DNA from 2 places in the Rhizobium sp. M10 genome. Region 1 is predicted to be linked to the other one. Evidence: riboswitches for the same ligand, from Rfam matches in the RefSeq annotation. Region 1 holds a riboswitch; the other holds the start of a gene.
What was found. Region 1 has a riboswitch for FMN ahead of CO671_RS26365 (6,7-dimethyl-8-ribityllumazine synthase). Riboswitches for the same ligand answer to the same signal wherever they lie in the genome.

Region 2: it holds a riboswitch for FMN, as region 1 does, so the genes downstream of both, CO671_RS14355 (DMT family transporter) here and CO671_RS26365 (6,7-dimethyl-8-ribityllumazine synthase) in region 1, are expected to answer to the same signal.

The regions. Positions count from the first base shown of each region.
Region 1 covers NZ_NWTA01000022.1:73,672-77,242, reverse strand. The annotation lists gene CO671_RS26375 (hypothetical protein) at 1-120, opposite strand, end outside; gene CO671_RS26370 (SRPBCC family protein) at 305-751, opposite strand; FMN riboswitch at 1,314-1,457, shown strand; gene CO671_RS26365 (6,7-dimethyl-8-ribityllumazine synthase) at 1,538-1,972, shown strand; gene CO671_RS26360 (DUF1194 domain-containing protein) at 2,012-2,788, opposite strand; gene CO671_RS26355 (LysR family transcriptional regulator) at 2,894-3,571, opposite strand, start outside.
Region 2 covers NZ_NWTA01000007.1:230,020-233,590, forward strand. The annotation lists gene lon (endopeptidase La) at 1-1,509, shown strand, start outside; gene hupB (DNA-binding protein HupB) at 1,716-1,991, shown strand; FMN riboswitch at 2,115-2,266, shown strand; gene CO671_RS14355 (DMT family transporter) at 2,358-3,263, shown strand; gene CO671_RS14360 (esterase-like activity of phytase family protein) at 3,345-3,571, shown strand, end outside.

The DNA.
Region 1 (3,571 bases):
CTTTGTGGCATCGCTTGTGACCTTGCTCTCGACATTGATTGTCCCCATCGGCATCGCCTGCGCAGAGCCGATCGAAAGGCTGCCAGCGAGCAAGGCAGCCGCGATAGATAGTGCCTTCATCGAAAACTCCATTTCATCCAGCCGTACCCACTTTAGGGCCGCCAAATTGAACTGGAGATGAACCGGGCATTCATGTTTGCAGGTGAAAAAACCTTGCTTTTTGACCGCCGGTCGGAGTGCCCGCCGGCCGTTTTTCCCGCAGCGGCAAGCGCTTGAGAAGCGCCCCGCGCCCGCGAAAAATCGTTCATGTCCTGCCGTAAAAAGGATCCGGTCCCGGATCGCGCCCGGCGGCGACCGCGGTGAGCCGCCCGAGATAATGCTCCCAGCCCTCGGCATGGCCGGCGCACTGCTCCTCGCTCGGCAGGCCGCTATGGGTGAGTCGGAGCAACGTCCCATCCGGCTGCTCGATCAGGTCGATCTCGACCAGGCTGGAGCCCGGCGGCACGGCCTCGCTGCCATCCCATCCGAAGCTGTAGGCAAGCCGATGCACCGGCACGACCTCGCGAAACGAGCCTCGCGCAAAGCGGGCGCCGGTGACATTGACGAGATAGAGCCCGCCCGGCTCCGGCTCGATCTCGGCCTCCGTTCCCATCCATCGCAAAATCTTCTCCGGATCCGTCATCAGCGCAAACACCGCAGCCGGCGGCGCCGCAATATGCGCCTCACGGCGCACGACAAAAGACTCTGGCATGCCTCCCTCCCATGATGGTCACGGCCAGCCCCGCCTCATGCGGGACGGCGCGTCATGCTGTTTCGGCGTGAGTGTGCTCATGGAAGCATGTAGGCGCGAGTGCACGCGCAGCAAGGGCGATCGGACAATGCGTGTCCTCCTCCTATTCGCCGGCCCTCATTGACGGGTGCGGCACCCGCCAAACGCTCCTCATGCTGAGGTGTGTAGCGGGCACCACCTCTCCTCCGTCATTCCTGTCCTCGGGCTTTGACCCGAGGGATGTCACAGGAATCCAGCCACGGCGCGTCCGCGCCGTGATTGACTCCATTGACAGGAGGCGAGTCTCTCGCGCCCAAGGACTTGGGCGCACTGGATCCCTGTGACATCCCTCGGGCGAAGCCTGAGGCCACAGGGATGAGGGAGGCCGGAGAGGCGTGCTCACTCCACTTCCAGCCTCATCAGCCTTGCATACCCCAACGTCTTCATGCTGAGACGCGCAGCCCGAAAGGGCGAAGCCTCGAAGCCACCCCACCACCAAACCAATTCCCCTATTGCCAGCCCGCCGCCTTGCCCCTATTGTCCGCGCCGTTCTCAGGGCGGGGTGGAAGTCCCTACCGGCGGTATGCAGTTTCGATTGCGAGCCCGCGAGCGCCTTCTTAACGAAGGGTCAGCAGATCAGGTGAGATGCCTGAGCCGACGGTCATAGTCCGGATGAAAGAGAACGCGCGTTCCTGCTGCCCTTACCGGCAGCCGGTGAACGTTCGTGATCGCCTTGGGTGACGTGTCTGTACGCCAAAGGAGATTACCATGACACCCACCCGTTATGCCTTCGTCAAAGCCGGCTGGCACGCCGATATCGTCGACCGTGCGCTCGAAGGTTTCCAGCAGCTCATTCCAGCTGAGCAGATCGATGTGTTCGACGTTCCCGGCGCATTCGAAATGCCGCTGCTGTCGCGCGATCTTGCGGCGACCGGGCGCTACGGCGCCGTCATCGCCGCCGCCTTCGTCGTCGATGGCGGGATCTACCGTCACGAATTCGTCGCCCAGGCCGTCGTCGATGGCCTGATGCGCGCCGGCATGGATACCGGCGTTCCGGTTCTGTCGGTTTCGCTGACCCCGCACAATTACCAGGAAACCGAGCATCACACGCAGATCTACCGCGCGCACTTCGTCGAGAAGGGCCGCGAGGCGGCCCGAGCCGCGCTCATGATCGGCAAAACGCGCGCCGCTCTCGCGGCGTAAACCTCCGCATCGAGGCGGCGGCAACGCCTGCCGCCTCTCTTACCGGTCAAACATATCCCGCCACTGCTTCTCTCCGATCAAGCAGTCCGTTGCCGGCTCCGCGCCGGCGATCGGCTGTACCGTCGCCGGCGGAGACAAGCCGCTGATCTCCATCACCAGCTTGCGGCGCACGGCGACGGCGAAGTCCTCGATCTTGCGGACCGGCAGCACGAAGGCGCCGGGGCCGCCGATGACGCAGTCGGCATAATATTTGTCGAGCCCGTCGGGCGCATCGGAAGGCCGCAGCATGAGGGCGAGGCCGTTGATGACCATGCCTGATGCCACCGCCTTGTCGCGGACGGGCGTGACGGGATTGCCGGAATTGTTCGGACCGTCGCCGGAGACATCAATCACCTCCCGCCTGCCCCGGAAGGGGCTGGAGATGATCATGCTGACGCCCTGGGCGATCGCGGTGGAGATCGAGGTGCGCCGCTGCGTGCCGATCGGCCGGGCGTCGACCTTGTCGGCAAAGGCGATCGCATCCTGCTCCGTCGCGATCACCTGCCAGTCGATCACCGAACCCTGGACGACATAGCCCGCCCATTCAAAATAGCTGATGGCGATGCGGCCGGTGAGCCCGCCCTTCACCGCATCGATGAATTCCTTGTGTTTCAGCGCCTCGACATAACCGTCGCGCTGGATGCCGATCTCTTCGAAATCCATCGACCGCGAGGTGTCGACGGCAAGCACCAGCGTCACGTCGACCTCGTTTGCCGCAGCCTGCGCCGTCGGCACGACACCGGAAAGACCCATGAGCACCGCAAGTGACGTCAGCATCGGCAGATCCCCGCGACATTCCCACGCCGGGCGACTCTAGCACAGCTTGGCCGCCGCCGAACGCGCCGCCGCGCGGGCCGCTTCAATTTTCGGTGATGGCACCCCTCAATGCAACGGCAGCCACAAAGGACTTTTCCATGCCTTCAGCGCGTCGAGGAAGACCTGCAGGCGCAGGGGCAGGAAGCGGCGCGTGGGATAGACGGCGTGCACGAAGATTTCCGGCGACGACCAGTCCGGTAGCAGGCGGATGAGCGCGCCTCCTCGGATCTGCTCGTCGCAATAGGTCGAAGGCAGGAGACCAATGCCGTGGCCACGATAGGTGAAGGCGCTGACCGCATCGAAATCGCGGCTCGATGCCGGCCCCGACACGCGCACGTCGGCCGATTTGCGGCCGCTGACGAGATGCCAATCCGCTTCGCCGTTGCGCCCGTTCAGGAGCACGCACCGATGGTCCTTGAGGTCTTCGGGCTTTGTGGGAAGCGCCCTCTCCTTCAGATAATCCGGGGCGGCGACCAGATAGCGCACGCTCTTGCCGAGCCGCTGCGCGACGATGGTGGAATCCTTGAGGTCGCCGAAGCGGATGCCGAGATCGATATTCTCCGCGACCAGATCAAGGAACAGGTTAGTGACGAAAAGATCGACTTGGATCTCGGGATAGGTCTTCAGGAAATCGGAGATGAATTCGTAGAAGACCTCTTGGCCCAAGATAACCGGCACCGAGATCTTCAGCAGGCCTTCCGGCTTTCTCTGCGCTTCAGTCAGCGCCTGCTCGGCGTCGATGAG
Region 2 (3,571 bases), on a different contig from region 1:
CCGTGGGGCAAGAAGTCGAAGATCAAGGCCGATCTCAACAATGCCGAAAAGATCCTCGAAGCCGATCACTTCGGTCTCGACAAGGTCAAGGAACGCATTGTCGAATATCTGGCCGTGCAGGCCCGCGCCACCAAGATCAAGGGCCCGATCCTGTGCCTCGTCGGTCCTCCCGGCGTCGGCAAGACCTCGCTCGCCCAGTCGATCGCCAAGGCGACCGGCCGTGAGTATGTCCGCATGGCGCTCGGCGGCGTTCGCGACGAAGCCGAAATCCGCGGTCACCGCCGCACCTATATCGGCTCGATGCCCGGCAAGGTCATCCAGTCGATGAAGAAGGCGAAGAAGTCCAATCCGCTCTTCCTGCTCGACGAGATCGACAAGATGGGCATGGACTTCCGCGGCGATCCGTCCTCGGCCTTGCTCGAAGTGCTCGATCCGGCGCAAAACTCGACCTTCATGGACCACTATCTGGAAGTCGAATACGATCTGTCCGACGTAATGTTCATCACCACGGCGAATACGCTGAACATTCCTGCGCCGCTGATGGACCGCATGGAAATCATCCGTATCGCCGGCTACACCGAGGATGAAAAGCGCGAGATCGCCAAGCGGCACCTGCTGCCGAAGGCCATCAAGGAACATGCGCTGCAGCCCGAGGAATTCTCGGTCAGCGACGATGCCCTGATGGCGATCAGCCAGCAGTACACCCGCGAAGCCGGTGTCCGCAGCTTCGAACGCGAATTGATGAAGCTCGCCCGCAAGGCGGTCACCGAGATCATCAAGGGCAAGACGAAGTCCGTTCACGTGACGGCCGCCAACATCGCCGATTACCTGGGCGTCCCGCGCTTCCGCCACGGCGAAGCCGAGGGCGAGGATCAGGTCGGCGTCGTCACCGGTCTGGCCTGGACGGAAGTCGGCGGCGAGCTGCTGACGATCGAAGGCGTGATGATGCCGGGCAAGGGCCGCATGACGGTCACCGGCAATCTGAAGGACGTCATGAAGGAATCGATTTCGGCAGCGGCCTCCTATGTCCGCTCGCGCGCCGTCGATTTCGGCATCGAACCGCCGATGTTCGAAAAGAACGACATCCACGTGCACGTGCCGGAAGGCGCAACGCCGAAGGATGGCCCGTCGGCCGGTGTCGCCATGGCGACCGCCATCGTCTCGATCATGACCGGCATACCGGTGAACAAGCATGTGGCCATGACCGGTGAAATCACCCTTCGCGGCCGTGTGCTGCCGATCGGCGGTCTCAAGGAAAAGCTGCTCGCAGCGCTTCGCGGCGGCATCAAGAAGGTGCTGATTCCGGAAGAAAACGCCAAGGACCTGGCGGAGATTCCTGACAACGTGAAGAACAACATGGAGATCATCCCGGTCTCCCGCATGGGCGAGGTGATCAAGCACGCGCTGATCCGCCGGCCCGAGCCGATCGAGTGGGATGGCACGGTGGAAACGCCTGTGATCACATCGGTCGAAGGCCTTGATGAGACGGGCGCAACCATAGCGCATTGAGTGGCGCTTGCCACATTTATGCCCATTTGGCGCAAAAGACGCAAAAAGGCTGGCGGAAACGCCAGCCTTTTTTGTGAAAACGTCATGTAGACGCTTGCTTTTCCTTGATTTGCAGGGCTTCTGGGTTCCCGGCGGGCCTGATGAAACCTATTCTGCGCCTAGCTTACATTTGAGTCGTTTCATACCATTTAGAAAGGGGTGGAAACATGAACAAGAATGAACTCGTGTCCGCAGTGGCCGAAAAGGCAGGACTGACGAAGTCTGACGCGGCTTCCGCTGTCGACGCGGTTTTCGACGTTGTCCAGGCTGAACTCAAGAACAAGGGCGACATCCGCCTCGCAGGGTTCGGCAGCTTCACCGTTTCTCATCGTGCAGCATCGAAGGGCCGCAACCCGTCCACCGGCGCTGAAGTCGACATTCCGGCTCGCAACGTGCCGAAGTTCACGCCCGGCAAGGGCCTGAAGGACGCCGTCAACGGCTGATTGAAGATTATCCGCCAGCCGTAAACGAGACCGGCTGTGCAGGGTTTTTGAGAGGGGTTCGGCTTTGCCGAGCCCCTTTTTGTTCTGGCCGCTTGCCGCATGCGGCACTTTGTTTTACCACGGACCTGTTCTCAGGGCGGGGTGAAACTCCCCACCGGCGGTAAGGGCTGCGGCCCGAGCCCGCGAGCGCTTTCCCAAGCTGTCGCGCGGGAAGGGTCAGCAGATCCGGTGCGATTCCGGAGCCGACGGTATAGTCCGGATGAAAGAGAATGAGCATGGCCGCGTGCGGGCAGGGGACTGCCGGCGTCAGCGTGTCGTCGCCTCATGCGTCCTGATTTATGTTGGTCCCTATTCTGGATAATAGACATGAATCAGAATTCCCTTGCAGTCTCGCAATCCCGCGCCCTTGCCGGCGCAACCTTCATGGTGCTTGGAGGCGCGGCCTTTTCGCTCCTCAACGTCGTCACCCAGTGGCTGACCATGAAGCTCGCCTTTCCCCCGGCCTCGGCGGTCTTCTGGCAATATGCCTTCGCCTTCCTTTTCTCCTTGCCCTTCCTGCGAAAGGCAGGCCTTTCGGCTATGCGCACCAGCTATCCCCGGCGGCATGTCGTGCGCGTGGTCTTTGCCGCGCTCGGCGGCGCGGCCTGGGTTTCCGGTCTTGCTTCGGTGCCGATCTGGCAGGCGATTGCGCTTGTCATGACCTCGCCCTTCTTCATCATCCTCGGCGCCCGCCTGTTCCTTGGCGAACGCGTCGGTCCCGCCCGCTGGATGGCGACCGCGGCCGGCTTTGCCGGCGCGATGATCATCCTGCAGCCATGGTCCGACAGCTTCACCTGGGCAACATTGCTGCCGGTGCTCTCGGCGCTGCTCTGGGGCGCCTCGTCGCTGATCACCAAGAGCCTGACCGGCATTGAGAAGCCGGAGACGATCACCCTCTGGCTGCTAGTGCTGCTGACGCCGATCAACGGCGGGCTGGCGCTTGCGGCGGGCCTCGCCGTGCCGACGGGTGCGACGCTAGCTCTCTTCCTTCTGGCGGGTCTCCTGACGGTCGTGGCGCAATATCTGCTGACCCTTGCCTATGCCAGCGCCGACGCTGCCTATGTGCAGCCGTTCGACGGTCTGAAGCTGCCGCTCAACGTGCTCGCCGGTTGGCTGTTCTTCGGTTATGCGCCGGCCGGTTATCTCTGGCTGGGAGCCGGACTCATCCTTGCCGCATCGCTCTTCATCATGCGCAACGAGATGCGCCGGGAGAGGCGAGCGGCCTCCGTGTGAAATGTCGCGGACTGTCATGTCTCTGTCATGGCAGTCCCGCAGAAAACCCATGTTTCGACTATTCGACACATGGGGGATTTCATGACGATTTCATCGCGCCAGGCAGCGCTTGCTGCCGTGCTTCTCGCATCCGTTGCCTTTCCGGCCGCCGCCGAGCCGGTCTTCAACCGCATCGCCTCTTTCCCGGTCGCTCAGAACCTGCCTGATGACAAGGACAAGCTGTCGCCGACATCGGCCGAAATCATCACCGCGACCGACGATGGCAATACGCTGATCTACAGCGACAGCCCGCTCGGCGCGATCGGCTT